Regions from separate parts of the Comamonas resistens genome, predicted to be linked through region 2. Evidence: predicted binding sites of a transcription regulator. Region 2 holds the regulator's gene; the other holds the start of a gene.
What was found. Region 2 encodes NrdR, which represses ribonucleotide reductase genes. Its sites were predicted from a motif close to CACNANATNTNGTG; they were not measured.
Positions count from the first base shown of each region.

Region 1: a site for NrdR is predicted at 3,953-3,966, ahead of QMY55_RS20140 (ribonucleoside-diphosphate reductase subunit alpha). Genes of this name have one in related genera too.

Region 1 is NZ_CP125947.1:4,312,318-4,327,582, reverse strand. It holds gene QMY55_RS20145 (ribonucleotide-diphosphate reductase subunit beta) at 1-716, opposite strand, end outside; gene QMY55_RS20140 (ribonucleoside-diphosphate reductase subunit alpha) at 917-3,829, opposite strand; gene ampD (1,6-anhydro-N-acetylmuramyl-L-alanine amidase AmpD) at 4,337-4,948, opposite strand; gene QMY55_RS20130 (sigma-54-dependent transcriptional regulator) at 4,932-6,428, opposite strand; gene QMY55_RS20125 (sensor histidine kinase) at 6,434-8,224, opposite strand; gene QMY55_RS20120 (PP0621 family protein) at 8,228-8,479, opposite strand; gene QMY55_RS20115 (cytochrome C assembly family protein) at 8,476-9,282, opposite strand; gene ffh (signal recognition particle protein) at 9,602-10,990, shown strand; gene QMY55_RS20105 (C40 family peptidase) at 11,280-11,861, shown strand; gene QMY55_RS20100 (DUF1266 domain-containing protein) at 11,933-12,652, opposite strand; gene QMY55_RS20095 (hypothetical protein) at 12,649-13,848, opposite strand; gene QMY55_RS20090 (hypothetical protein) at 13,830-15,265, opposite strand, start outside.
Region 2 is NZ_CP125947.1:3,400,686-3,415,950, forward strand. It holds gene QMY55_RS15840 (hypothetical protein) at 524-775, opposite strand; gene QMY55_RS15845 (lytic transglycosylase domain-containing protein) at 892-1,758, shown strand; ZMP/ZTP riboswitch at 1,972-2,128, shown strand; gene glyA (serine hydroxymethyltransferase) at 2,163-3,410, shown strand; gene nrdR (transcriptional regulator NrdR) at 3,432-3,917, shown strand; gene QMY55_RS15860 (bifunctional metallophosphatase/5'-nucleotidase) at 4,036-5,862, opposite strand; gene aroC (chorismate synthase) at 6,025-7,122, opposite strand; gene QMY55_RS15870 (hypothetical protein) at 7,230-7,475, shown strand; gene QMY55_RS15875 (CoA transferase) at 7,455-8,882, opposite strand; gene QMY55_RS15880 (CBS domain-containing protein) at 8,993-9,448, opposite strand; gene QMY55_RS15885 (O-acetylhomoserine aminocarboxypropyltransferase) at 9,703-11,001, shown strand; gene QMY55_RS15890 (GNAT family acetyltransferase) at 11,001-11,423, shown strand; gene QMY55_RS15895 (alpha/beta fold hydrolase) at 11,490-12,299, shown strand; gene QMY55_RS15900 (PoNe immunity protein domain-containing protein) at 12,317-13,207, shown strand; gene QMY55_RS15905 (alpha/beta fold hydrolase) at 13,193-14,008, opposite strand; gene QMY55_RS15910 (DUF962 domain-containing protein) at 14,354-14,701, shown strand; gene QMY55_RS15915 (YihY family inner membrane protein) at 14,825-15,265, opposite strand, start outside.

The DNA of each region.
Region 1 (15,265 bases), 910 kb from region 2:
AGGATGTACTGGTACTGCTCGGCAGCGCCCGTCATCTTGTTCTGGCGGCCCAGGGCCAGGATCTGCGTGAAGCCCACGTAGAAGAACAGACCTTCCATCAGGCAGGCAAAGACGATCAGCGACTTGAGCAGAGTCTGGTCGGTTTCGTGCGTGCCGGTCTTGAAGTTGGGGTCCATGATCGCTTCGATGAAGGGGATCAGGAACTCGTCCTTGTCGCGGATGGATTGGACTTCGTTATAGGCGTTGAAGATTTCTGATTCGTCCAGGCCCAGCGATTCCACGATGTACTGGTAGGCATGGGTGTGGATGGCTTCTTCAAATGCCTGGCGCAGCAGGAACTGGCGGCACTCGGGCGCTGTGATGTGGCGGTAGGTGCCCAGCACGATGTTGTTGGCGGCCAGGGAGTCGGCCGTCACGAAGAAGCCGAGATTGCGCTTGACGATGCGGCGCTCGTCTTCGGTCAGACCGTTGGGGTCCTTCCACAGCGCGATGTCGCGCGTCATGTTCACTTCCTGCGGCATCCAGTGGTTGGCGCAGGTGGCCAGATACTTTTCCCAGGCCCACTTGTACTTGAACGGAACCAGCTGGTTCACGTCGGTCTTGGCGTTGATGATGCGCTTGTCGGCAGCATTCACGCGCTTGTGCGTGCTGGTGGACGCAGCGGCTTCGCTGCTGGGGGCGGAAGGCGCAAAAGTGTCGTCGTCAAAGCTCAGCATGAGTTATTCCTTTAAGGGAAAAGCTGGGTGCATTGAAATCAACATCCAGCCTTCTGATTTATCTATTTAGTCAATGCCAGTGAAAACTGGCGTGGCCCACGCGAGAGACATCGAGCAAGGGCCGCCCCGCAGCGAGGATGTCGTCCCCCTCCCGTAGAGAGAGGGGGAAGGCGCAAAGCGCCTCAGGGGGTGTTTGCCAATTATTGGCAAGCCTCGCAACCAGGATCGTCGATCGCGCAGAACTTGATGTCCGTGGCGGGTGCCTGGGCACGGGCAGCGGCGGCAGCGGCTTCCAGTGCGCTCACTGCAGGCTTGGCCGCAGGGGCTACCGAAGCGGCAGGAGCACCGGAGGACACGGCGTTCAGCACACGGCTTTGCACGGTGGACTTCTCGATATTGGTGGCGCTGGTGGTGCGCAGGTAGTAGGTGGTCTTCAGACCGCGCAGCCAGGCCAGCATATAGGTGTCGTGCAGCTTCTTGCCCGAGGCACCGGCCATGTAGATGTTCAGGCTCTGGGCCTGGTCGATCCACTTCTGGCGGCGCGAGGCGGCTTCCACCAGCCATTCGGGCGCGACTTCGAACGCCGTGGCGTAAAGATTCTTGATCTCTTGCGGCACGCGGTCGATGGCACGCAGCGAGCCGTCGAAATGCTTGAGATCCATGACCATCACGTCGTCCCACAGGCCCAGGCGCTTCAGGTCGCGCACCAGGTACTGGTTGATGACGGTGAATTCGCCCGACAGATTGGACTTCACGGACAGGTTGCCGAACGAAGGTTCGATCGAGGCATCCACGCCCACGATGTTGGAGATGGTGGCGGTGGGCGCAATGGCCACGCAGTTGCTGTTGCGCATGCCGTCCTTGGCGATCTTGGCGCGCAGGGCATCCCAGTCCAGCTTGGCGGAGCGGTCCACTTCCACATAACCGCCGCGGGCCTTTTCCAGCAGCTTCAGGGTGTCGGGGGGCAGGATGCCCTGATCCCACAGCGAGCCCTTGAAGGTGGAGTAGGTGCCGCGCTCCTTGGCCAGCTCGGTCGAAGCCCAGTAGGCGTAGTAGCAGATGGCTTCCATGGATTCGTCGGCGAATTCCACGGCGCCCTGGCTGGCGTAGGCCGTGCGCATTTCATAGAGCGCGTCCTGGAAGCCCATCAGGCCCATGCCCACGGGGCGGTGGCGCAGATTGGAGTCCTTGGCCTTTTGCACGGCGTAGTAGTTGATGTCGATCACGTTGTCCAGCATGCGCATGGCCGTGTTCACGGTCTTGCGCAGCTTGTCGTGGTCGATCTGGCCGTCCTTGATGTGGCGCGACAGATTGACCGAGCCCAGGTTGCAGACCGCGGTTTCGGTGTCGCTGGTGTTCAGCGTGATTTCGGTGCACAGATTGGACGAGTGCACCACGCCCACATGCTGCTGGGGCGAACGGATGTTGCAAGGATCCTTGAAGGTGATCCAGGGATGGCCGGTCTCGAACAGCATCGAGAGCATCTTGCGCCACAGATCCACGGCAGGCACGCGCTTGAACAGCTTGAGCTCGCCCTTGTCGGCCTTGGCTTCGTAGGCGGTGTAGGCCTTTTCGAAGGCTTCGCCGTACAGATCGTGCAGGTCGGGAGTGTCGGCGGGTGAGAACAGCGTCCAGTCACCCTTTTCCATCACGCGCTTCATGAACAGGTCGGGAATCCAGTTCGCCGTGTTCATGTCGTGGGTGCGGCGGCGATCGTCGCCGGTGTTCTTGCGCAGCTCGAGGAATTCCTCGATGTCCAGGTGCCAGGATTCCAGGTAGGTGCAGACCGCGCCCTTGCGCTTGCCGCCCTGGTTCACGGCCACGGCCGTGTCGTTGACCACCTTGAGGAAGGGAACCACGCCTTGCGATTCGCCGTTCGTGCCCTTGATGCGCGAGCCCAGGGCGCGCACACGGGTCCAGTCGTTGCCCAGGCCGCCAGCAAACTTGGACAGCAGCGCGTTTTCCTTGATGGATTCGTAGATGCCGTCCAGGTCGTCGGGCACGGTGGTCAGGTAGCAGGAAGACAGCTGCGAACGCAGCGTGCCGCTGTTGAACAGCGTGGGGGTGGACGACATGAAGTCGAACGAAGACAGCAGCTCGTAGAACTCGATGGCGCGGGCATTGCGGTCCTGCTCCTGCAGCGCCAGGCCCATGGCCACGCGCATGAAGAAGGACTGGGGCAGTTCGATGCGCGTCTTGCGCACATGGAGGAAGTAGCGGTCGTACAGGGTCTGCAGACCCAGGTAGTCGAACTGCTGGTCGCGGTCGGCCTTCAGGGCCTTGGCCAGACGGGGCAGGTCGTAGTTCAGCAGCTCGGGGTTGAGCAGCTCGTTGTCCACGCCCTTCTGGATGAAGCCGGGGAAGTAGTTGGCATAGGCGGCCTGCATTTCGGCAGGTGCCACATCGCGGCCCATGACTTCGCGCACGATGGTGTGCAGCAGCAGACGGGCCGTGACATAGGTGTAGTCGGGATCTTTTTCGATCAGCGTGCGGGCCGCCAGGATGGAAGCCTTGAACACTTCTTCGATAGGCACGCCGTCATACAGATTGCGCAGCGTCTCGGTCACGATGGGCGCGGACTGGATGTCGGCATTCAGATTGCGGCAGGCCGATGCTATCAGCGACTGCAGGCGTTCCTGATCCAGGGGCACGCGCTGGCCGTTATCGGTCACCTGCAGGGCGGGCTTGGCAGCGGCTGCTGCGGCAGCGGCCACGGCGGCCTTTTTCTGCTCGGCACGCTCCTGGTTGCGGGCCTCGCGGTACAGCACATAGGCACGGGCCACGTCCTGGTGGCCGCCGCGCATCAGGCCCAGCTCGACCTGGTCCTGGATGTCCTCGATGTGGAAGGTACCGCCGTTGGGGCGCGAGCGCTGCAGAGCGCGAACCACGCCTTCGGTCAATTCGTTGACGGTATCGCGCACGCTGGCGGAGGCTGCACCCTGTGCGCCGCGCACAGCCAGAAATGCCTTGGTCAGGGCCACGGCGATTTTCTGGGGGGCGAAGGAAACCACGTCACCGCTGCGGCGGATGACCTGGTAGCTGTCGGACTGGGAGGAAGAATTGGCTGCGCTGTCGGGCGCGGCAGAAGACAGTGGGTTCAACGCTTCTTGCATAAGTTTCCTCTGGTTCAAATGGTGGATAGGCAGACAAAGGCCTGCACGCTAAGCAGGCCAGCAAACAAACGATTCGGCGCCGGGTTTGCACACAGTTTGCACAGGGTGTGCACAACTTGTAAACACTATATGTGGGGTCTGAGGCGCTCTAAAACACTACCGGTAGTGTATCGCTCTTCAATCTGGCCGACCTGATGAAACTACTGAAACGGACATTTCTGCAGCCGCTTGACAGCTTCGGAAATGACCTCATCCCGCATGAATAAAGGCTTGTGGCGGGGTTGCGAAGCAGCTGATTCCGCACGGGAAATATGTAAAAAATTTGCGTGTTTGATGCAGGCGACAGTTGTTGCAGGTGCGCATTGACATGCGGGCGCGGGGCTTGGGTTATGAAGTGGCGGTCATGATGCTCTCAAAATGTGAGCTTGGGGCGCCAGTCTGCAGCCGGCTGTAGCAAGTATTGGCGTTGGGGCCGCTGGTTGAGTTGCGGAAGACGCTATGAAAACTTCAGACCGCAGGCGCAGGAAGTTCCCAGGTCCGGGTGCCTGGGGCACCGCCCAGTTGCTGCTGCAGCCTGGGCCAGTCAAAGCCGGGGCCGGGGTCCTGCTTGCGTCCTGGGGCAATGTGCTCGTGCCCGGCAATGTAGTGCACCGGGTACTCGGCGGCTATGGCTTCGCAGAGCCGTTGCAGGGCCTGGTATTGCGGCGCTTCAAAGCGCAGTCCCTCCAGGCCTTCCAGCTCGATGCCGATGGAGTCATCGTTGCAGCGATCGCGTCCCCGCCACTGGCTCACGCCCGCATGCCAGGCGCGATCGTCGCAGCTGACGAACTGCCAGATCTCGCCCTGGCGCGTGATGAAAAAATGTGAGGAAACTTCCAGGCCGCGAATGCCCTGGTAGTAGGGATGGGCATCCCAGTCCAGTTGATTGGTGAACAGCTGCTGAACGGCGCCTGTGCCGTATTGGCCCGGGGGCAGGCTGATGGAGTGGATGACCACCAGATCGATGACCGCGCCTTGCGGGCGTAGGCCGAAATTGGGCGAGGGCAACTGCTGCGCGGGTTGCCACCAACCGGCTTGCCATGCCGTCTGGCTGCCGGATGGCTCAGGCATTGTCGCCATGGTGCTTGTTTCCTTCCGAGGGCAGGTCGATGCCTAGGCGTTCAATGCGGTAGCGAATCTGGCGCAGGCTTATGCCCAGGCGGGTGGCGGTGGCGGTGCGGTTGAAGCCGTTGTCTTGCAGGGCCTGCACCAGAATGTTGCGCTCTTTTTCATCGAGCCAGGCCTGCAGGTCCTGGGGCAGCTCGGCTGGTGTGTCGGCCGTTGCGGCTTGCGGTGGTTTTGGCGCAAGCGTGGATGACGAGGGCTGGTTGGAGAGTGTTGCCTCGCACGACTCCATGGACGGCGGCAGGCGCAGCGGCCCTTCGTCACCCAAGGCAATGGCGCGATGCAGCACGTTTTCCAGCTCGCGCACATTGCCCGGCAGCTCCAGCTGGGCAATCTGGGCCAGGCTGGTTTCGTCGAGCTCGGGGGTGTGCAGGCCTGATTCATGGGCCAGCTTGGCCAGCAGCGCGCGGCAGAGGTCGGGCAGGTCGCCGCGACGCTCGCGCAGGGCCGGCAGGGCGATCTCGATCACATTGAGGCGATAGAACAGGTCCTGGCGGAACTGTCCGGCCTGAACCTGCGCAGCCAGGTCGCGGTGGGTGGCACTGACGATGCGCACATCGACGGCCTCCTCCTGCGTGCTGCCCAGGGAGCGGATCTTGCGTTCCTGAATCGCGCGCAGCAGCTTGGCCTGCATGGCCAGCGGCAGATCACCGATCTCGTCCAGAAACAAGGTGCCGCCCTGGGCGGCCTGGAAATAGCCGGGCCTGTCCTGAGTGGCGCCGGTGTACGAGCCCTTGCGTGCACCGAAGAATTCGGCTTCGAGCAGGTTCTCGGGAATGGCGCCGCAGTTGACGGCAACCAGAGGCCCATCGGCGCGCTGGCTGCAGGCGTGCAGCGCACGGGCTACCAGTTCCTTGCCTGTACCCGATTCGCCGTGGACCAGCACAGGTGCCATGCCCTTGGCAACCTTGGCAATGCGCTGCTTGACGCCTTGCATGGCAGGGGATTCGCCGACCAGAGCCTTCAAGGCCGCATCGCCCTGCAAGGGGCGGCTGTTTGCGGCATCCACTGCCATGCTAGGTGCGACACCGGGTGTGGGAACGGCGCCTATACCCTGAATGGCGGAAGCGACCACCTGGCGGAACTGTCGCAGATCCACAGGCTTGGTCAGGTAATCAAAAGCCCCGGCACGCAGAGCATCGACCGCGTTCTCGGCAGAACCGTAGGCGGTCATGACGATGCAGCGTTCGGGCCGGGCCTGCTCGCGCAGCTGCAGCAGCAGCTCCATACCGGTGCCATCGGGCAGGCGCATATCGCTGATCATCACGTCAAAGCGCCTGCTCAGCAGCAACTGCGCCGCGTCCTGTACCGAGCCTGCCGTTTCCACGCGATAACCCTCGCGCAGCAGGGTCAGCTCATAGAGCGTGCGCAGATCGGGCTCGTCGTCCACGACCAGGATGCTGGCGGAGGTAGGGGGTGTGGGCAAGGAATTCACGAGGCTTACACCATGATCGAATCAAACAGAGGGCGGTTGGTGGGTTCGGCCGGGCCGCTGCGCAGGCTGACGATGAATGCATTGCCAGCGACTCCGTTGCGGCTCAGGCGCTGATAGCTGATGCTGGCGCCGTAGCGCTGGCACAGTTCACGGCAGATATACAGGCCCAGGCCGCTGGAGCGACTTTGCGATGAAAAAAACGGCTCGAACAGATGGCGTTGCACGCTGGGCTCCAGCGGCGCGCCATCGCTCCAGACCATGAACCAGCTGCTGTCCTGCAGCGGTGCATATTGGGTCTGCAGCTCATCGCAGCCATGGCCGCTGACCAGTTGCAGGCTGGCCGGATGGCTGGCATTGCTGCGGTGCCGCTGGGCATTGTCCAGCAAGTTGATGAGCACGCGGCGCAGGTGTTCCTCGTCAAAGACGATATGGCGGGCAGGAGCATTGAGCTGCAGCAACAGTTGGCGATGTGGCGAAGTCTGGCTTTGCCACTCCTGGCTGCTGAGGGCCAGCTGGGTGTCCAGAGCCAGTGCTTGCGCGGGGCTTGTGTCGCTACCCTGTTGCACGCGGGCAATGTTGAGAATCTCCTCGGCAATGCGGGCCAGTCTGTCTGCGTTCTGGCCCACGATGCGGCACAGCTGCTGCTGGGTGGGTTGGCTGCTCAGGTCTTCGGCCAGCAGCGCATTGGCCTGGGTGATGGCCGCCAGAGGGTTGCGGATTTCATGGGCCACGGCGGCCGACATGCGCCCCATGGAGGCCAGTTTTTCGGTGCGCATCTGGGCTTCCATCTCGCGCAGATCGTGCAGAAACATCACGCACAGTGAATGGCTGACCGATGGGCCGGGGGGGCTGTTCAGGTAAGAGGTCTCGACCTCGGTCACCCGGGCGCGTACATCCAGGCCCGTGGTGGTGCCCTGTTCATTGGCTTGCAGATGAACGGTGACAGACAGGGGGCGCGCATGGGAGAAAGTGGTTTGAACAACCTCGGTCAGCGGCTGCCACCACGGCTGTGTCTGCAGAGAGAAGTTCTGCGCATGCAGCTCCGGCAAGCCCAGCAAGCGCAGTGCTGCGGGGTTGGCTTGCACGACCTGCAGGCTGGAATCCACCACCAGCACACCATCCGAGAGGTGGTTGATGACCAGGGTGTTGACCTGCTCCTGGGTCTTGGTGCGTACCTGGTTGTAGAGCGCTGCCGCACGCTCGCGTCGCACCCGCTTGGCCAGCTCGTGTGTGAGATAGGCCACGCAGAAATAGCCAGCGCAGGAAAACGCCGTCTGATAGTAGGCCTGAGCGGTGTCGCTGAAACCGTGGGACTGCTGCCAGAAGGTATAGCCCAGCATCAACAGCGTCACGGCAGCCGTCGTGCCAAAGGCCAGCATCAGTCCGCCCAGGGCGGAGGAAATCAGAATCGGAATGGCCAGCAAGGCCGTGTAGTTCAGCGAGCCCGCCTGCAAAAGCTGCAGCAGAAAGATCACGACAATGTCCACGCCGATGACGGGAAGCCATTGCATGCCTGCGCTTGGCGCGGGAAGGTGGCGTCCCGCCATCAGGCGCATGATCAGCGTCAGTGCCAGATAAGTGATGCAGACCAGCCAGACCAGGGGAGAGCTGATTTTCTGCAACTGCAGATGTAGGGTCTGCAGCAGCAGCAGGGCGACTGCCAACAGCACGCGCCCGCTCAGAAAAGCCTGCCAGAGACGGACAAACGGCGCTTTCAGATTGGCGTCTGCCTGACGGTTGATGGCCGATTCCAGCGGAATCAGCGTGTGTTGCCAGTCGGAGGAGGGCTCTGCCATGTGTCAACGGCTGTTGGGGTCTTGGGCGGCCAGATGGCGATGCTCCGCGCTGCAGTAGAGCCGGCCCTGGGCATCGGCCACTGTATCTGTTTGGGGCAGGTGCAGGCCGCAGTATGTGCACTCCACCATGGATTGCGGCTTGCTGAGTGCGGTGGAAGGGTTGGTGGAGGTGGTGGAAGAGCCATGCACACGGCGCTTTTTGCGCCAGATGCCTATGGCAATCGCCACGACCAGCATTACCAGCAAATACTTCATGCCGTGCGCCCCAGCAGGACTTCCACGACAAAGCGCGACCCCACATACGCCAGCAGCAGCAAAGCAGCCCCTATGTAGAGCACGCGTACCGCGCTCTGGCCACGCCAGCCAAAGCGCTTGCGGCCAAACAGCAGCACGGCAAACGTGATCCAGGACAGCAGAGAGAACACGGACTTGTGGTTCCACACCCAGCTGCGACCGTAGAGCTGTTCACCGAACAGCCAGCCTGCAGCCAGTGTGGCCGTGAGCAGCAAAAAGCCCGCGCCCACGAAGCGGAACGTCAATCGCTCCAGTGTCAGCAGTGGCAAGCCGCCATCATGGTCGGCCCCCAGGCGCATCTGGCGCTCGGCATGGCCCATCAGCGCTGCATGAACCACGGCCGCGGCAAACAGTCCGTAGGACGCAATGCCCAAGGCCAAGTGCAGTGGCAGCCAGGCCGATGCGTTGACATGCAGGGGCGTGCCGGGAAAGATCACGGCCAGCAGCACGGCCACGCTGCCCATGATGGACAGCGGCCAGCGCGAGCGCAGTTGTGGATAAAGCTGCTGCTCGACCACATAGACCGTCAGCACCAGCCAGGCGGTGATGGACAGTGCCGGGGCAAAGCCAAAGCGTGAAAGCCCGCCCAGAAGGCCCCAGCCCAGTGTCAGTGCATGCAAGGCCCAGGCAAGGCCCAGGCAGCGGCGTGCGCCTTTTTCCTGCAGACGTTGCGTTGCAAGAGCGGGCAGGGCATAGGCAATGGCTGCCGCGATGGCCAGAATCCAGCTGATGGGGCTGGCTGCGGTAAGCGGGTGGGAGAGCATGCTTTCAATGATAGTGCCGCCGGCCGTCACTCGCCTTTTGTTGTGTCAATCCTGCAGATGGATGACGGCCTGAATGCGCTGATGACCAGGCACCCATGGCCAGTTGCCTCGGTGCCTGCCACGCCATCTGGATAGCCGGCATGAGCGAACACTCACGCTTGCTTGGCGCGCAAGGCATGACACCAGCCAGGCGCCTGGCAGGGGGGAGCGGGTAAAATGGGTGATCACCAGCCTTGCGGCTTCTTGCAGCGGGCGGCTTGCCGGTATTTTCGGCGGCAAGGCCCTCTGTCTGTCCACCTCTTTCGAATGCTTTTTGCTTATGGCCTCCGCACTGACCGATAAACTCTCGCGCCTCGTCAAGGAGATGCGCGGCCAGGCCCGCATCACCGAATCCAATGTCCAGGACATGCTGCGCGAAGTGCGCATGGCCTTGCTCGAGGCTGACGTGGCCCTGCCCGTGGTGCGCGACTTCATTGCCCGCGTCAAGGAAAAAGCGCTGGGCCAGGAAGTCGTCAGCTCACTGCAGCCCGGCCAGGTGCTGGTGTCCATCGTCAACAAGGAGTTGGCGGCGACCATGGGCGAAGGCGTGGCAGACATCAACCTCAATGCCCAACCGCCCGCCGTCATTTTGATGGCCGGCCTGCAAGGCGCCGGCAAAACCACGACCACGGCCAAGCTGGCCAAGCATCTGATCGAGAAGCGCAAGAAGAAGGTGCTCACGGTCTCGGGCGACGTGTACCGCCCTGCGGCCATTGAGCAGCTCAAGACCGTGACGGCCCAGGCCGGCGCCGAGTGGTTCCCGTCCACGCCGGACCAGAAGCCGCACGACATCGCCGTGGCTGCGCTGGACTATGCGAAAAGGCATTTCTTCGACGTGCTGCTGGTCGATACGGCCGGCCGCCTGGCCATCGACGAGTTGCTGATGGCCGAGATCAAGGACTTGCACGCGACCATCAAGCCTGTCGAAACCCTGTTCGTGGTCGATGCCATGCAGGGTCAGGATGCGATCAACACCGCCAAGGCCTTCAAGGAAGCGCTGCCGCTGACCGGCATCGTGCTGACCAAGCTCGACGGTGACTCGCGCGGCGGTGCGGCGCTGTCGGTGCGCCAGATCACGGGCGCGCCCATCAAGTTCGCCGGTGTCTCGGAAAAGATCGACGGTCTGGAAGTCTTCGATGCCGACCGCCACGCACAGCGCGTGCTGGGCATGGGCGACATCGTGGCCCTGGTCGAGCAGGTCACCAAGGGCGTGGACATGGAAGCCGCGCAGAAGATGGCCGAGAAGCTCAAGAGCGGCGACGGCTTCGACCTCAACGACTTTCTGGCCCAGCTGCAGCAGATGAAGCAGATGGGCGGCCTGTCCACGCTGATGGACAAGCTACCCGCCGAACTCGCAGGCAAGGCCGGATCGGTCGACATGGACAAGGCCGAGCGCGAGATCAAGCGCAAGGAAGGCATCATCTGCTCCATGACGTTCAAGGAGCGCAAGAACCCCGCCCTGATCAAGGCCACGCGCAAGAAACGCATTGCCGACGGTGCCGGTGTTCAGGTGCAGGAAGTCAACCGCCTGCTCAAGGAGTTCGAGCAGATGCAGACCATGATGAAGAAGTTCAAGGGCGGCGGTCTGATGAAGATGATGAAGAAGATGGGCGGCATGAAGGCCATGAAAGGCATGATGGGCGGCGGCATGCCCAAGCTGCCGTTTTGATCGGAGTCACCCCCCCTGAGCCGCTGCGCGGCTTCCCCCTTTCTCGCTGCGCGGGAGGGGGACGGCGCCTTCGCTGCGAGGCGGCTCTTGCTTGGCGCCCCTGGTTGGGGCATGCCTGATTTGAGATGGGTTGCTTCTAAAAAGTGAGCTGCTTGCGCTTGACGGGTTGTGAAATTCGATGGCTTTTCATCGTTTTTTCATGATCTGGCGTGCGCAAGCAGCTCACTTTTTATGTGCACTCAGGGGTTATGACTGGAGCTGGGCGCTGCTTTCTGAGAACATGCGCGCTATGAAAGTACAAGCTTGGACTTCCATGGATGAGCCATTGCCCGGGGATGCGGGACGTCGCGCCGCGCTGTTGCTGGGTACGGGTTCGCTGCTGGCACTGTTGGCTGGTTGCTCGACCAGGCCATCGACCAGGCCTACCCAGGCTGCGCAAATCAGCAGCAGCGGGGGAGGCGCCAAGGCGGTCAATCCCCTCAATCTGTCCGACGAATTGCGCGAAGGCATGCTGGCGCGCACCATGTTGGTGGTCAACACGCCCTATACCTATGGCGGCAATTCACCGGAAGGTGGCTTTGACTGCAGCGGCCTGATCCAGTGGGCCGTGGCCGGCATCACCGAGCGCAGACTGCCGCGCACCACGGCGCAGTGGGCGCAGTCCAGCAATCCGGTTTCGGGCCGCGATCTGCTGCGTGGTGACTTTGTCTTTTTCAATACCCTGGGCGGACGCTATTCGCATATGGGCATCTTTGTGGGCAACGGGCAGTTCGTGCATGCACCTTCCAGCGGCGGTACCGTGCAGCGCGTGCGCATGGACAACGTGTACTTTGCCAAGCGCTTTACCGAGGCGCGCAGTATTTTTGCCTGACCGAGAACGACATTGAAAAAGGGACTGCATGCAGTCCCTTTGTTTTTGATAGTGGCTAGCGCCTGATTTTCTTAGGCTGCTGCCGTGCCTGATGCTGAATTGGTGTGCTCGACTTCTGTCTCATCCAGTGGCAGCTTCCAGTCCATGCAATGCCAGGGGTGCTGCTCTTCGGTCACCCAGGTGGCAACCTCTTCGGTGCTCACCACCTTGCCCAGCACATCGCTGCGGCCTTGTGCCACCCATTGCGCGCGGCCCTGTGCATAGGCTTGGCCGAACTCCAGCCAGCTGCCAAAGCATTGCTGGGCGCGCTGGGCGTTGAGCATCAGCACCTGCCATTGCGCCGCTTCGTCAATCCAGTCCAGCAGCCGGGCGCAGCGCACAAAAAAGGCGACGCGTGCACAGGCAAAAGCCATGGCGGCGCGCGGCTCGTCGCTGCGCTGCAGGCGTTGCAGATCCAGCGTGAACCAGCGCTGGCGCAGGGCACCCGGCAGTTGCTGGCGCACCTGTTCCTCGCCAAGGTCGGTGCGCAGCCCCAGGTGGTGCAGGATCATGGGGCGCAGTTGCTTGGCCAGGGCCTCGTCCGCGCCGCCCAGGTCGCAGGCAAAGCCGCCTTGCATGGCGTGATAGGCCGTGGGGTGGGCCAGGGCCAGCGCCCAGTTGCGTTCGGGGCTGCCGGCCTGGTAGCTGATCATGTCGCCACGGGCCTTGGCGGCGTTGAGGCGCCTGAAGCCACCGCGAAAGACCCAGTACACCACGGCGACGGTGATCAGCAGATACATCCAGCCGCTCATATCCGGCCCCCGTTACGGGCAGGGCGCTTTCTGGCCAGTTGCAGCGCAGTTTTCAGCGCAGCGGACTTGGGCATGCGTTCCAGCACCTCGTTGTCCACGGAGTCCTTGCGTGCCGCCACCATCCACTGCATCAGCGGGGATTGCAGATCCAGGTGCACCAGCAATTCGGGGTATTGCTGCATCAGCCACAGCTGTTCGGCATCGCTGGTCAGCTCCTGCACCGAGCACCAGGGGGACAGCTGTGGATTGGCTTGCAGCAGATGGGACGGGCGGCGCAGCACGCCCATGGCGATGGCATCCTGGGGCACCTCTTCATTCAGGGGCAGATGGTTGAGCAAGGCCACCACATCGGGCGCATAGCGGGCAACAGGCGGGCGGTTCTGCTTGCCCTTGATCTGCTCGATCTGCAGCGAACCGTCTTTCTGCACAAAGGCATTGACGGTGATGCGTGGCTGGGCCGAGCCGGTACGGTAGCTGAACAGCCGCATCTGGCCGGATTCCAGGCCGCTCGCATAGTGCTCGCCATAGCCGCCCTTGAATTGCTTGCGGTCGGCAAACTGGCCCACGCAGTGGCCCATCATCTGGCTCTCATAGGCCATCTCGCGGCGCATATTGGCACTCTTGTTCTCGAACTCGAAGAAGATGCCCTGCTGGCCGGGCAGCAGCCCGCGCACGGCATCCCTGGAATGTTCGACGCGGCCGCTGTTCTGCCTTTTCTCGAAGGACAGATGCTCCAGCGTCCAGCGGGCCAGAGCCTGCGGCGCATTGACGCGCTGCAGCTTGCCTTCCAGCGAGGTGCCTTTGCGGGTGGAGAGAAACTCCACCAGCCGGTTCTCCAGCGCCAGCACGGCGGGGGCATCGGGAACAATCCACCACAGATCGGGCAGGGCAAAGCCGCCGGCCTTCTTGTGGAGGCGCTCCAGTGCCCAGGCAGGGGCTTCCTGGCGGCCCAGCAGCTCCTGCAATTCATGGGCATCGGCAATGGTCTGCACCACGGGGGGCTCGGCTTGCAGATTGCCGATCACATGGCGGTAGAAATGATTGGACAGCCAAGCGGCAACATCGGGTGCATCGCCTCGCGCAGCGCTGCGCGAGGCGATGGCCTGCTTGATGGCCGGCGCATTGACCACGTCGCGCGCCTGGTAGGCGCTGGCAGCGCCGGCTGGTTGACGCTCGCTCACCAGAATTTCCACCATGGCTTGCGGCCCGATGCGGCGACCGCATTCTGATCGCGCTCGGCCAGCTTGCGCTCGGCCGAGGCCAGGCCCTCGGCCGACATTTGGGCCTCTGCCTCGTTGTCATTGCCCAGTGCGAACCGCTTCTTGGAATGGTGGCCCAGGTAGGTAGCCGATTCGCGGTGCAGGGCCACGGATTCTTCCAGCAGCTCGGGCCAGGCTTCCAGCGCGCAGGCCAGGCGGCGCAGCGGGTAGCTGTCCTGCAGCGCACGCACTTCGTCCTGGTGGGCGCGCAGGCGCGGCAGCACCTGCTCGGGGCGGAAGACCGAGAAGAAGTCCAGCAGCGACATCATGGCCGCTAGGTAGTCGCGGCGCTCCTGCTTTTGCTCGTCTTCGTCAAGCTCGGCATACCAGCTGTCCAGGCGCTCCAGCCAGATGCTGATCTCATCGCCGCGGTCGAGCTTGTACAGCGCCAGTGCCACGGTGGGGAAATATCGCGGCGGTTCATGGCGGCTGAAGCCATGCTGCTCAGCAAAATGCCACAGCTGCTCGGCCTCGGCCACGATGCCTGCGTCATCGCCGCGCCCATTGGCGGCCCACCACAGGCCTTCGTGATGCTCGGAAAACGGGCTGCTGGCCAGGCCCTTGCGGTGCAGCGTCTCGGATTCGTCGTAGCGGTCCAGAAAACGGTATTTGATGCCCAGGTTGTTGCACAGCATGGAGTACACATGCAGATCGGCATCCTTGAAGCGGCCCTGGCCCGTGGCCCAGAAATGCTCAAAGCGCGCCAGCGCCTCCTCGTAATAGCGCAGCACCAGTGGCTCGCGCACCTCGTCGGACGGGACTTTCTTCTTGCCACCCATCAGCGGTGCCAGATCGTCTTCATCGTCGAGTACCACGCCCGCGCCATAGCCCCAGTGGCCGCCATGGGCAGCGGGGAAGGGGCGGGCCAGCGCTTCTTCCAGTGGCAGCACGGCAAAGCGCGCGGCCCACAGGCGCGACAGGGCGTCGCTGTTGCTCCATTCGGGGTGGCGGCCCACGGATTGCTCCAGCAGCGGCAAGGCCTTGTCGAGCTGGCGCTTGCGAGCATGGCGCAGGCCCACGATCATTGCCACCAGGTCGTTGTGCGGGTCGCGTGCACGCACCAGATCCAGGTAATAGTCCGCAGGCTGGGGTGGCATGGTTTCCTGCGCCAGCAGGTAGCGCATGTCCTCGTCTTCCTGGGCCATGGCCAGAATCAGCGCCCAGGTGTCGGCGTGCGGGGCATCGGGGGCAAACTGCTGCAGCGCCAGCTGGTAGCCGCGCACGGCCGATCCGGGGCGGGCATGCAGCACGCTTTCCAGCGCCACGGCAGCGGCCTCATCCAGCTGGCCGGCCTGCACCAGCCATTCCAGGCGCTGGGCGCCAAAGGAATCCCCGTCGTCATCGGTCAGGCCGA
Region 2 (15,265 bases):
AAACTCGAAGGCTTCCCTAGGCCTTCGGGTGCTTGGACTGGCGATGAGCAGGATGTCACTTTACTCCGTACAGAGCCGTGTCGCCTCCTTGCATTGCTCTATATATAGAGGGCACTCTCATCTCCTGGGAGAAGTCTGCGTCAGCCAGCGCCGCTCCTGATCAAAAACAAGGCCAAACCGGGCCTGGGAATGCAAACAATCCACAAACACCAGGGGCAAAAAGCGTCGGCATTTTGAGCCCAGAAATGACAAAGCCCGGAAGTGGTCAGAGCCGACTTCCGGGCTTTACGGCTGGTACCAGACCAGGCCGTTTTTCGCGGATCAAGGAGGGTGTGGTCCTTGCCGCTGGAAGCAACAGATTGCTCCCTTAAGTGCCGCAGCGAAGATAACGAGCAACTGCCAAAAATCTGAAACACAGAGTCCTGGCGAGAGTTTGCTTTTCCTTTCCGTTGGCATACACCTGCGACTTGCAGGCAGATTCACTATAACCGTGCTTGTAAAGGGTTACCAACTTTTTTGCACTTTATTTCGGCTTGATGACAAAACTAACGAAGTTAGCGTACACACAGCGAGAAGCCATCATTTCCTGCTGCTTCATTGCAAGCAATCTGTACATACATACAGTTTTAATATTTCCAAAATGAATATTGATTTCAATCAATAGTATTGACTGTTTATTTAGCGCACTTCTAGAATCCGCCACCGCTCGAAATGAGCCATTTTTTGTTTCCGCTGCCTCACGACTGAGCAGACCGATGGCGCCTGACACCCACATGGCAGGCGCCTTTTAATCGGCCCGCAGCAACACCTCATCGAGGCTGTCGTCCTCGCTGCAGCAACCATGCTGGTTGCACTGCCGCACTCGGGTGACCCCTCCAGAAAGGACTAGCTATGTCAGCGTCAGGAAAATTCATCGCCACCGTGCGAACGTTGGGCCATAAGACGGCTCACGGTTTTCTTGCTCTTACCCACAACGGTTTTGCCCTCCTGGGCTTGGCCGTGGCCATCTCGGCCCTGATTTTGATTTCCCGCCCCGATCTGCGTCTGGCTGGCGAGTCCCAGCTGCGCCAGTGGCTTGATGCCCGCCATGCGCCTGTTGCAGAAGTCGAAGAAATTGAAGAGCCTCAAGCCACCAGCATGATGCTGGCGGCCAGCGACCGGGCTACTGCGGTCAACCCCAAGAACCTGCCCAAGGAGCAGGCGGCCGTGGCCTACTGGCTCAGCAAGAAGTACCGCGTGGCTCCGGAGCCTATCGCGGCACTGGTCAGCGAAGCCTATGTCCAGGGCAAGGCCAATCAGCTCGACCCCACGCTGATCCTGGCCATCATGGCCATAGAGTCGAGCTTCAACCCCTTTGCTCAAAGTTCGGTGGGCGCGCAAGGCCTGATGCAGGTCATGACCAAGGTTCACACCGACAAGTACGAGACCTTTGGTGGCCAGCACGCGGCATTTGACCCCGTGACCAATCTGAAGGTCGGCGTGAAAGTGCTCAAGGAATGCATCGCACGCGCCGGCTCCATCGAGGGCGGGCTCAAGTACTACGTGGGTGCAGCCAATCTGGAAAGTGATGGCGGCTATGCGGCCAAGGTGCTGGCCGAACATCAGCGCCTGCGCATGGCCGCTGGCCTGCGCAGCAGCTCCGTGATGACAGCCAAGGCCAGCACACCTGCAGCCAAGCCTGCAGCGACAACCACTGCCGCAGCCACCACCACGGTGTCGCATGCCGAGCAAGTGGCTCTGGCCGACCCCAAGCTCTAAGCTCGGAACCTCCAATCAATTTCAAGCTGGCCATTGCCAGCTTTTTTTGTTGCCGGACCGCCCCAAGATGGAAACTCCGGAGCAGCCTAGGAGCACTCGGATGAGCAGCAGCCACATCCAATGGGCAAGCGTGGGTTGTCATTTCTCATGGTGCCGCCGGAATACAGGAAAAGCCGCGTCCGGCTTCAGCCCTCCGTCAGCTCAGCTACACTAGCGGATGTACGCAACTGGCGATAGGCGCTGCCAACCGGCTGCCGCTGACGTGGAAACCAGCAGACTGCAAGGTCTGTGAACCACCGGGGAGCGTACCGCCCAAGGTCGCAGCGATTGCAACCCTCAAGCGTTTCAGCCGTTCGCCTGGGCAGCCCTTGGCTTCAAGGGAATATCTAGTTCACAGGACTGCCATGTTTCAACGCACCGATACCGTCGAGAAAGTCGACCCCGAACTGTTTGCCGCCATCCAGGCTGAAAACCATCGCCAGCAAGAGCACATCGAGCTGATCGCCAGCGAGAACTACTGCTCGCCCGCCGTGATGGAAGCCCAGGGCTCGCAACTGACCAACAAGTACGCCGAAGGCTATCCAGGCAAGCGCTACTACGGTGGCTGCGAGCATGTGGACGTGGTCGAACAGCTGGCCATCGACCGCATCAAGCAAGTCTTTGGCGCCGAAGCTGCCAACGTGCAACCCAATTCCGGCTCGCAGGCCAACCAGGCCGTGCTGATGGCTTTTGCCAAGCCCGGCGACACCATCCTGGGCATGAGCTTGGCCGAAGGCGGTCACCTGACCCACGGCATGGCGCTGAATATGTCGGGCAAGTGGTTCAAGGCCGTCTCCTATGGTCTGAACGCTGACGAAGCCATCGACTACGACAAGCTCGAAGAGCTGGCTCGCGAGCACAAGCCCCGCATCATCGTGGCTGGCGCCTCGGCCTATGCCCTGCGCATCGACTTCGAGCGCTTTGCCAAGATCGCCAAGGAAGTCGGCGCCATCTTCTGGGTGGACATGGCCCACTATGCCGGCCTGATCGCCGCAGGCGTGTACCCCAACCCCGTACCCCACGCCGACGTGGTCACCACCACCACCCACAAGAGCCTGCGCGGTCCTCGTGGCGGCGTGATCCTGATGAAGGCCGAGCACGAGAAGGCCATCAACAGCGCCATCTTCCCCGGCCTGCAAGGCGGCCCTCTGATGCACGTGATCGCCGGCAAGGCCGTGGCTTTCAAGGAAGCCCTGACCCCCGAGTTCAAGGCCTACCAGGAACAAGTGGTCAAGAATGCCAAGGTGTTCGCCGAGACCCTGACCGAGCGTGGTCTGCGTATCGTTTCCGGCCGCACCGAGAGCCACGTCATGCTGGTGGACCTGCGCGCCAAGGGCATCACGGGCAAGGCTGCCGAAGCGGCCCTGGGTCTGGCTCACATCACCGTGAACAAGAACGCCATCCCCAACGACCCCGAAAAGCCTTTCGTGACCAGCGGCATCCGCATCGGCACTCCCGCCATGACCACTCGCGGTTTCGGCGAGGAAGAGACCCGCCTCACCGCCAACCTCGTGGCCGATGTGCTGGACAAGCCCGAAGACGAAGCCAACCTGGCCGCCGTGCGTGCCAAGGTGGCTGAGCTGACGGCCAAGTTCCCCGTCTACAGCAAGTAAGACAGGACGCGCGGCCCGACCATGAAGTGCCCCTTTTGCAGCAATCCGGACACGCAAGTGGTCGAAACCCGCGAGTCCGAGGATGGGGGCTTCATTCGCCGCCGCCGCCGCTGTGGCGGCTGCGACAAGCGCTTCACCACCTATGAGCGCCCCGAAGTCAGCCTGCCCACCATCGTCAAGAAGGACGGCAGGCGCATCGAGTACGAACGCGCCAAGCTGCAGGGGTCTTTTCAGATCGCCCTGCGCAAGCGCCCTGTGAGCACCGAACTCATCGACGAGGCCATAGACCGCATCGAAGACCGTTTGCTCAATCTGGGCCAGCGCGAGATCGATTCCAGCCGCCTGGGCGAGCTGGTGATGGATGAGCTCAAAGGTCTGGACAAGGTCGGCTATATCCGCTTTGCCAGCGTGTATCGCAGCTTCGAGGATGTGGACGACTTCAAGAGCATCATGGATGAGGTCCGCACCCCAAAGACCAGGGCCAAGTCCAAGCCGACTCCCCAGTGAGAAACAAAAAAAGCCACCTTCAGGGTGGCTTTTTTCATCCTCAATGCAAACGCTCTCAAATCAAGAGCATTTGGCGTCACTCCTGCCTAGGTATTGAATTCATTTTCAGCAGAAATCATTAGTGAATGCGCGCTATGCGCTCCTGCAAAGGTAGCAGCATGGGACCATGCTGGCTTTGTGCGCGTATATATGCCACCAGCGCATCCAGATCCAGCATCCCGCCTACCACGTCCTTGCCCTCAGTGAAGACACTGAAGTTATCGCCGCCTGTGCCCAGATAGCTTTGCATGCCGACGCGATAGCTCTGGGCAGGAGCTAGCAACTGCCCATTCAGACGCATCTCGCTCACGCGCTGCCCCGCAGGCTGGCTGCGATCAAAGCGATAGCTGAAGCCCGAAGAGACCTGCAGAATGCGCGGCGCATCGACGGTGTTGGTGCCGCTGGCGAACTGCTGCTCCAGTGCCTGATGCAGCTGCGCGCCCGTCAGACTCATCACCATCAGCGTGTTGCCAAAAGGCTGAACGCTGAAAAGCTGCCCGTAGTTCACGCTGCCGTCGGCCGCCGGCACCAGATCAGCGCGCACGCCCCCGGAGTTCATCAAGGCCAGTTGCGCACCGCCTGCCGTCTCGTCCTGAGTGGCCGCCAGTATGGAGTCCGCCACCATGCGACCCATCACGCTTTCACCATTGGCCTGCAGCACGCGGCTGGCGGCCGCTGCCAGCCGCCCCACGCTGGCTTCGGCCAAGGGCTGGGCCGCGGCCTTGTAGCGTGCCACCAGTTGGGCGACCTCCGCATCGGCCGCATAGACGGGAAATTCGCGCTGCAGCGCCACCGGGCCCGAGCTGGCGGTAAACGGCTCGCCCTGCACAATGTTCTGGCGTGCAGAGCGGTGCGATACGCGGCGGGTCTTGGCATCGACGGTGAGCTGCACCTCGGTCAGCAAGGTCCCGTACAAACCGGCGCTGGTCAGCAAAAATGGTTTGCGCGCATCCACCTTGGCGTAGTCGCAGAGATAGGAGCGATGGGTGTGGCCGGAGATCACCACATCCACCTCGCTGGAAAGCTGCTCCAGGATGGGCACGATATCCCCGGACAGGCCCTTGCAGCTATCGTCCTGCAAGCCTGAGGTGGTGGCCCCGCCCTCATGAATCAGCACCACGATGACATCCGCGCCCTGGGCCCGCAACTGCGGGATCAGCGCGTTGGCGGTCAGCGCCTCACCCGTGAACGTCAAGCCCTTGACCCCGCTGGGACGCACCATATGCGGTGTGTTCCTGAGCGTCATGCCGATAAAGCCCACACCTATGCGCAAACCATCCTGCTCGAAGAACTTCACGCCCATCGCAGGAAACAGCGGCTGGCCGTCGTTGCGAAGCGTATTGGCCGCCAGATACTGAAAATCCGCGCCCTTGAAGGGCTTGCTGAGCTGACAAGGCTGTTTGCTCGTGAATTTTTCGCAGCCGCCGCCCTGCATGCGCAGCAGCTCTGCATAGCCCTGGTCGTATTCATGATTGCCGGTGGCAGCAAAGTCCACCTTCATCAAATTCAGCGCTTCGATGGTCGGCTCATCGAGAAACAGCGACGACACAATGGGTGAGGCTCCAATCATGTCCCCAGCCGTGACCAGCGCCACATGGCGGTTGGCTGCTCGACGTTCGGCAATGGCCTGGGCCATATAGGCAGCGCCGCCCGCAGGCACGCTGACATTGCGGCCCTGGGCATCCTGCGCAATCACGGCCTGCTTGGGCGGCTCCAGATTGCCGTGAAAGTCATTGAAGCCCAACAGCGTGATCTGCATGCTGGCCGGGCGCACGACGCTGCCTCCGCCGCAAGAACTCAGCCCCAGCGCCAGCAAGGCCATGCCCAGGCCACGCAAAGCACAACGCCAGCCTGGCGAGCTGGCGCGGGGCTGGCGTTGAATCGTTTGAGAAATTGCTACCACCATCGAACTCTCCTGAGCCGAGGTTGTACTGCACAAAGCAGTCTGCCTGATGTCAACACGATTTGCGCAAATCAAGTTCAGGCAAGAAATCTTCCCTATGGGAACGCTCCTTGTGCATCCTTGTTTGCGCAAGTCCCGGCCAAGGGAACCGGGTCAGGGCACCGGTCAGGCCGCCGATGCAGGAATGGGCTTGAGGCCGGAGTCCACATCGCCACACTGGGCCCGGTGGCGCAGTGCGTGGTCCATGACCACCAGCGCCAGCAGTGCCTCGGCAATCGGCGCGGCGCGAATGCCCACGCAGGGGTCGTGCCGGCCTTTGGTGATGACTTCGGTGCTCTGGCCGTGCACGTCTATGGACTCACGCGGTGTGATGATGGAGCTGGTGGGCTTGATGCCAATACGCACTTCCAGATCCTGCCCCGTGCTAATGCCGCCCACGATACCGCCCGCGTTGTTGCTGCGGAAACCCTCGGGGCTCAGCGAATCGCCATGCGTGGTGCCGCGCTGGGTCACGCTGTCAAAGCCTGCGCCGATCTCCACGGCCTTGACCGCATTCAGACCCATCATGGCGTAGGCGATGTCGGCGTCCAGGCGGTCATACAGGGGTTGGCCCAGGCCTACAGGCATGTTGCTGGCATTCACACGCAGCGCCGCGCCGCAGGAGTCGCCGCTCTTGCGCAGCTGCTCCATGTATTCCTCGAAGCGGCTCACATCGGCCACAGGCGCGAAAAACGGGTTGCTCTGCACATGCTCCCAGCTCTCGAAGCCTATGGACAGATCGCCGATCTGGGTCATACAGGCGCGGAACTCGGTGCCGAACTTTTGCTTGAGCCACTTCTTGGCCACGGCACCCGCGGCCACCGTGGGCGCCGTCAGGCGTGCCGAAGAGCGGCCGCCGCCGCGCGGGTCGCGGATGCCGTATTTCTGGAAATAGGCATAGTCAGCATGGCCAGGGCGAAAGCTCTGGGCAATGTTCGAGTAGTCCTTGCTACGCTGGTCGGTATTGCGGATCAGCAGCGCAATCGGCGTACCCGTGGTCTTGCCTTCGTAGACGCCGGAGAGGATTTCCACCGCATCGGGTTCGTTGCGCTGGGTCACGAACTTGCTGGTGCCGGGGCGGCGGCGATCCAGATCGAACTGGATGTCTGCCTCGCTCAGCTCCATGCCCGGAGGGCAACCGTCAATCACACAGCCGATGGCCGGGCCGTGGGATTCACCAAAATTGGTAACCGTGAAAATTGTGCCAAAGGTATTGCCGCTCATGGACAGAGATTATCGTTGAAGTGACAGCCCGCCTGCACAGGCCGGTCCTGGCAATTCGGGTTGCACTGCGTTGACTGCCGTTTGCCCAGCCATCTACAGTTGCTGGCATGAAGCTGCTGTTTGTACTGGCCTCTGCCTTGCTGTCCATCGTCGTGGGCGGTATTGGCGGCCTGCTGTTCAACGAATTCGCCCCCTCGCGCTGCGCAGGCCAGTATGCCTGCGGCTATGGCAAGGCCGTCATCAGCATGATGGTGGGCCTGGGCATCGCCCTGCTGTGCTTCGTGGGGCTGCTGTTCAAAGGTCTGCGCAACCGGCGCGACAATACGCCCGCGTCACCAGAGCGCCGGATGTGAGCCTGGTGGCATGGCCACATGCTCCCAGGCTGCGGGTGTGCGCGAGAACTGAGCGCAATGCCGTACGGCCTGCAATTGACCAAAGCCACTGTCCAGGGTCTCCAGGTAGGGACTCATATCGGCACGCGGCTGATCCCAGTCACCCGCCTCCACTGCAACCCGGCCCAGGCTGCGCAGCCAGTACGCCACTCCTGCCAGCGTGACGCGCACACGCCAGCTGCCGCCTTCTGTGGCCTGGCGCAGCAAGGCAGCCTGAATGCCAAAGGCCAGCAAAAAGCCTGCACCGTAGTCAAGTGCCTGCACGGGCAGCACGCGCGGTTTGCCATCACCCCGTGTCAGTCCTTCATCCACATTGATGCCCGAGGCCGTTTGCACCAGCGAGTCAAACCCGCGCCGCCCGGCCCATGGCCCCTGCCAGCCATATGCAGCAAGTTCCGCCACCACGATACCGGGGCGCAGCTGTGCCAGTTGCTCGGCCCCGAAACCTTTGGCCGCAAGAGCATCGGGCCTATAAGCCTGCAAGAAGACATGGGCCTCGCGCAGCAGCTGCTGCAAATCGCCACGCCCTGCTTCGCCGCGCAAATCCAGTTGGGCTGACCGCTTGCCACGGCTGAGCTCGGCAATGGCCTCGATATTGGGCAAATGCGGGCCGTTAATCATCAGCACATCGGCACCATAGGCAGCCAGCGTGCGCGCGGCCACCGGGCCCGCGATGATGCGGGTCAAGTCCAGCAGCTTGATGCCCGCCAGCGGCCTTTGTCCATCGCCCAGTTGCGGCCAGGGCAGCGGCGGTGCATCGCTCACGCGCTCCAGAGCGATCAATGGGCGGTTGGCGATTTCGGCTTCCTGGCCCTGCTCCAGCCATTGCTCGTGGCTGCGCAGCGCCACTATTGGCAATCCGGCAGCTATGGCGCGGGCTTCAAAGTCTGCCGCCGAACATTGCTGCAGGGCCTGCTGAACCTCGATGCGCGACGTTTGCGCGTCGGTCGGCAAACCCAGCAGCGCCAGCGCACCATCGCGGTGATGCTCAAAATTGGCATGGATGCGCACCCAGCCCGGCTGACCTATGCCAGCCCCGCAGGCATACAGACCCGAGATGGGCGACCACAGGTCAGGCACCACGCCATCAAGCGCGAAATAGCCGCTGGCCTCGAAAGCAGCATGCCGTGCATCCACGCTGATTTGCTGGGCCTGTCGTCGCGGTTCGCGTAGTTGCTCGATTTGCGTGGAGGCCAGTGCAGCAGCGGCCACGCTAGCCTGAATCGCAGGCACGACGGCGAAGCTGCTGGCAAAGCCTTGTGGGCAGCCATCGCCCGTGAATTGCACACTCTGCAGTGCTGCGGCATCCAGGCGCGCACCATTCCACAAGGCCTGCAGGACATTCATAGGTGCCACTATGGGATTCATAGCTGATTGCGCCTGACTGGCAAGCGTTAGAGGTAATTTTCGCTCTATAAAAAACAAACCCCGCAACCAGGTGGGGCGGGGTTTGATCTCTGAACCAAGGGTTTGGGCACTCAGTCGGCAGCGCCCTGGCGCTCGCCTTCAGGCCAGTCGCGGATATAGGCCTTGAGCATGCGGTTTTCAAAATTCTGGCTGTCCACCACAGCCTTGGCCACGTCATACAGCGAGATCACGCCCATCAGCATGCGCTTGTCCATCACGGGCATATAGCGCGCATGGCGATCCAGCATCATGCGGCGCACCTCGTCCATATCGGTTTCCATGGTGCAGGTCATGGGCGCGTCGTCCATGGCGCCGCGCACGGAGATGTTCTCCACGCCGCCGGTCTTCACAAAGCCCTGGATCACTTCGCGGAAGGTGAGCATGCCCACCACATCGCCGTGATCCATCACGACCAGCGAGCCGATGTCCTTCTCCGACATCACCTGCACCGCCGCGGCCAGGCTTTCGTCGGGCGACACCGTGTACAGGGTATTGCCTTTGACGCGCAGGATGTCACTAACTTTCATTGCTGTTCTCCGAAGTCTGTTTGGCACGCTGTGGCAGCTTTTGTCCTGCATGTGTCAGCACATGCGGCATCGCTTTGCACAGAATGCAGGTGCGTGCACAAATATAGCCCACAATGGCTTGCATTGAGAAAAACTAAAACAATGACGAAACATATGAATTTCTACATATTTAATCGTCTATTCGACCAAATTGATCTTTGATTGCCTGCTCGATCACACATTGCGTCAATCAATACCAGCCATGGAGACACAACATGCCCGGTTACTCTGACCCCGGCTTCGACACCCTGAGCCTGCATGCAGGCGCCCAGCCCGACCCCGCCACCGGCGCACGCGCCGTGCCCATCCATCTGACGACCTCCTTCGTCTTCGAATCCAGCGACCACGCGGCCAGCCTGTTCAATCTGGAACGCCCCGGCCATGTCTACAGCCGCATCTCCAACCCCACCAATGCCGTGCTTGAGCAACGCGTCTCGGCCCTGGAAGGCGGCGTGGGCGCGATTGCCGTGGCCAGCGGCCAGGCTGCGCTGCACCTGTCCATTGCCACGCTGATGGGCGCGGGCAGCCATATCGTGGCCAGCACGGCCCTGTATGGCGGCTCGCAAAACCTGCTGCACTACACGCTGGCGCGCTTCGGCATAGAGACCACCTTCGTCAAGCCAGGCGACATCGATGGCTGGAAGGCTGCGGTGCGCCCCAACACCAAGCTGTTCTTCGGCGAAACCGTGGGCAACCCCGGACTCGATGTGCTGGACATTCCCACGGTCAGCCAGATCGCCCACGAAGCCGGCGTGCCGCTGCTGGTCGATTCGACGCTGACTTCGCCCTGGCTGATCAAGCCTTTCGAGCATGGCGCGGACATCGTCTATCACTCGGCCACCAAGTTCCTGTCCGGCCACGGCACGGTGATCGGCGGCATCGTCGTCGATGGCGGCAGCTTCGACTGGGAAAAATCGGGGCGCTTTCCCGAGCTGACCCAGCCCTATGACGGCTTTCACAACATGGTGTTCAGCGAGGAGTCCACCACCGGCGCCTTCCTGCTGCGCGCCCGCCGCGAGGGCCTGCGTGACTTCGGCGCCTGCATGAGCCCGCACAGCGCCTGGTTGATCCTGCAAGGCATAGAGACTCTGCCGCTGCGCATGGAGCGCCATATACGCAACACCGAAAAAGTGGTGCAGTTCCTCGCCAGTCACCCGCTGGTCAGCCGCGTGGGCCACCCCATGCTGGAGACCCACCCCTCACACGCTCTGGCCAGGAAGCTGCTGCCGCGTGGCGCCGGTTCGGTGTTCAGCTTTGACATTGCCGGCAACCGCAACCAGGGCAAGAAGTTCATCGAAACGCTGAAGGTCTTCAGCCATCTGGCCAATGTAGGCGACTGCCGCTCGCTGGTGATCCATCCCGCCAGCACCACGCATTTCCGCATGAGCGACGAAGCGCTGGCCCAGGCCGGCATAGGCCAGGGAACGATCCGCCTGTCGATCGGACTGGAAGACGCCGACGACCTGATCGACGACCTCAAGCGTGCGCTCAAGGCGGCCGAGAAAGCCGTCTGATGCAGGTTCGAGCCTTCACGCCGGCAGACACAGAGGCCGTCGTCCAGCTATGGCAGGACTGCGAGCTGACCCGCCCCTGGAACGATCCGCACAAGGACATTGCGCGCAAGCTCAGCGTCTCGCCCGACCTGTTCTGGTTGGGCTGCGACGCGGATGGCCGGATCATCGCCAGCATCATGGTCGGCTATGACGGCCACCGCGGCTGGATCAACTACCTGGCCGTGCACCCTGCGCATCAGCGCCGAGGCCATGCACGCCAGCTGATGCAGCGCGCCGAACAGACGCTGAGCGAACTGGGCTGCCCCAAGCTCAACCTGCAGGTGCGTGCGGGCAATGAAGCGGTGCTCGCCTTCTACGAAAGACTGGGCTATGCCGACGACCAGACACTGAGCCTGGGCAAGCGGCTGATTCCCGATCTTTGAGCCGCTTGCATCGCCTATTTATATAAAAAACAGCCTCTAACGCTTACCCATACTGCGGAGACAGCTATGTTTTTAGAAGTCAACAAGGCCAATATCTACGCCTACACCGGTGGCAAGGCCTTCGACGCGGCCAAGCCCACGGCCATTTTCATCCACGGCGTACTCTGCGATCACAGCGTCTGGGCACTGCAAAGCCGCTATATGGCCAATCACGGCTGGAACGTGCTAGCCATCGATTTGCCCGGCCATTGCAGAAGCGGCGGCCAGGCCCCGCAAACTGTCGAAGAGGCCGCGAGCTTCATCGGCGCCCTGATGGATGCGGCCGGATTGCGCAGCGCTGCCCTGATAGGCCATAGCTGGGGCAGCCTGATTGCCATGGAGACTGCGGCCAGGCTGCGGGAACGCATCAGCCATCTGGTCTTGGTGGGCACGGCCTTTCCCATGAAGGTCTCTCCCGCGCTGCTGGAGTCGGCGCTGAATACGCCCGAAAAAGCCATACAGATGGTCAACACCTTCTCGCGCGCCACGCTGGCACCGCCCAATGGTGCAGGCAGCTGGGTATTTGGCGCCGGCATGGCCCTGGGCCGCCGCGTGCTGGCCAGCAACACGGGCACGAATCTGCTGCATGCGGGCTTCAAGGCCTGCGACAGCTATGCAGGTGGCGAAGCGGCCATGACCCAGGTCAGCTGCCCGCTTCTGTTTGTGCTGGGCGAGCAAGACCAGATGACCCCGCCCAAGGCCGCAAAAGGCTTGATAGAGACCGCCAAAGGCGCGGGCAAAGCGGTGAAGGTGCAGGTGATTCCCAACGGCCATAACCAGATGACGGAGTCACCGGACGCGACGCTGTTTGCGATTCGGGATTTTCTGGCGGCATGAGCCATTAAGCTTGGGCCATGAGCCAAACCTTCCAGCACCACGGCCAACTGGCTGACGCCTGCGCCGAATGGGCCAAGATTTCACTGAACGGTCTGCAGCCCCGGCGCAATCTCCATCTGAGCGACAAAAAAGCCGACTGGAAGGAGGCACTGAGCGCGCTCAAGCGCTTTGCCGGCAGCGATAGCTATCAAGCCCCCCAGGACTTCAAGGCACATGCCGCGCTGGAAAACTACTGGAAATGGAAGGAAGTGGGCGAGCAGGCGCGCTGGCTGCTGATCTATGGCATTGACCTGGGCCTGAGCGGCGATGTGCTGCGTCCCATCTATCAGCAAGTAGCCGCGCTGTGGATTGATACGGCCTCGGTGGCCGAACATGCGCGCGCCAGCATGGCGCAGGAAACCGGCGCGGACTATGGCGTCGCTGCGCCCATCAACACGCGCACTGACGATTACCCTATTGCCGTGACCCTGCTGTCACTGGCCACACTGCTGGATGCACAGGACGACGTGCCGACGCTTGATGAGCATGTGCTGGCCTTCGATACCGACCAGTTGCTGGATTATCTGTGCGCAGGCGGCCTGCAGTTGCAGCAGGTCAGCGAGGAGCTTTTCCACAAACGCCCATACGGCGCCATGAAGCCTTTTTTCGAACAGCTCGAAGCCCTGCCTGACCCGCTGCTGTCCTATCTGCAAACCCAGTACCAGGAGTTCCACAAGCTCTCGCCCAAGCAGCAGAAAAAAGGCGGCAAATGGCTGGGGACCGGCTATTGGGCGCTGGAAGTAGGTGCGCTGGCCGTGCTTTACGGCTGGGACGACAGCGCCTTGCGCGCCGACGCACACTATCCCGCCCAGCTGGTGGACTATGCGCGCCAGCGCATCGCGCAGACCGCCGAGTCAGGGGATATCTGAAAGAAAGCGGGTAATTCGGCCTGTGATGCGCTCTGGCAGTTCGCGGTGCGGTACATGGCCGCCTCCGGCAATGATCTCCACCTCCGACGGCCCCTGGGACCAGGCGCTGATGTTCTCCGGATGGACCAGGGAACCAAACTCATCGAGTTCGCCATGAATGGCCAGCACCGGGCAATGCACCTGCTTCAAGGCGGTATCCAGCCGGTAATGCGCAAAAGGCTCGCTGAGCCAGGTGTCCACCCAGGCCGACAGCACCCAGGCCGCCTTGTCGCCGTGGTAGCGCGACAGGCGATCGAGCTGGCCGGGCTTGGCAAAGTTGTCACGCGCCTCACTGATGCCGTTGAGGGTGCGGTCCTCCACAAAGCTCTGCGCCGACTCGGTGATCAAGGCCTTGCAATGCCGGGGATAGGCCGCGGCAGTCATGCAGGCCATGCCTCCACCCACGCTATGACCGAGCAGCACAAAATCACCGATACCCAGTGCCTGGTGGATGGGCGTAAAGCCCGCTTTCACTTCGTTCTCCACAAAGTCGGGCAACAACTGGCGCGGGTTGGCATCGGAATGACCAAAGCCAAGGCGGTCATAGGCAATCACCTCGCGCCCTGTCGCTGCGGCCAGCTGCTGGGGAAAATCCCGCCACAGCGCCACGCTGCCCAGGGAGTCATGCATGAGCACAATAGGCGCCTTGCCTTCAGCGGGCTGCGGCTGCCAGCGCTTGACGTAGAGCGCACCATCGGGAGTGGCAACGCGTGTGTCACGGGCGGTGACTGTGGTGCTGATGCAGGAAGCTTGGTCGGACATGGGCAGCAATCTGACAAGGATGGACAAGAGAACAGCGCTGGCAAACGAAACAGGACTTACGCAAACCAGGATGCACTACGAGCATTTCTATCGACGAAACGCCATGCCTGATCCGAATTTGCGTAAGTCATACGAAAGTAGCACCCCATGCTGCAACAGTGCCAGCCGCAGAAAAATCTGGCCGCATCTGCATCATGGTCGGCAGATTCTGTAGCCTGCGCGATGCCGTTACCTGTCCTGCACGCGACCCGCACCAATCCGCCCCACCGCAGGGAGCACTTACCCGCTGGCTCGAAACCTCCCGCAGCGGTATAAAAAAGTACTGCAACAGCAAGAGGTTCTGCCATGTCAGAGACCACAAGCTCCTCGCTGCAAGGCACAGCCACAGACCCGAGCCAGTTCAAAAGCTTTGCCGAGTTCTACCCTTTCTATCTGGGCGAGCACAGCAACTCCACCTGCAGGCGCCTGCACTTCATTGGCACCAGCCTTTCGCTGATATTCCTGCTGATGCTGTTTGTCACCGGCAACTGGTGGTATCTGCTGGCCGGGCTGATCTGCGGCTATGCCTTTGCCTGGATCGGCCATTTCGGCTTCGAAAAGAACAGGCCCGCCAGCTTCAAACGCCCTCTCTACAGCTTTATGGGCGACTGGATGATGTGGCGCGACATCTTGCTGGGCCGCATCAAGATGTAGCGCCGTCGCGCCGCATGCATTCAGGCTCACGGCAGGTAGACCGGCTGGGCGTACCACCACAAGCCACTGGAACTATGGCTCGAACCAAACCAGCAGGATAGTCATAGAGTTCAAGCTCAATCATTAAACTCTATGAATATCTGCAACCGGGGCAGCGATCAACTCGGCCAGCGTCATCGTGTGAATCTGTGCGCGCTGCCATAGCGGCTCAGTCGCTTGCGAGGGAGCCAGCAGCAAGGCCTGCACCAAGGGCTCGACCAAGGTGGTGTGCGGATCCACCAGCAGCACATAGCGCGGCTCCGTGCTCTCCAAAGACGCATAGGCATCGGGCGGCTGTACCGCGCCCACCCAGTCCAGCTTGGCCAGCGACTGCAGCACGGGCTGAATCTGGGCTGCCTCGATGCGCAAGCGGCGTGACAACTGGCGCACAAACAGCCCCTTGTGCGGCAGGTTGCGCTCCACGGCCAGGCATTGCAGCACTTCCACGGCCAGCTCGAACTGCCAGCCGCGATGGCCAGTCAAGCGCTCCACGCCGCTCAGCACCGTGGGCAGATAGGCCGTGAC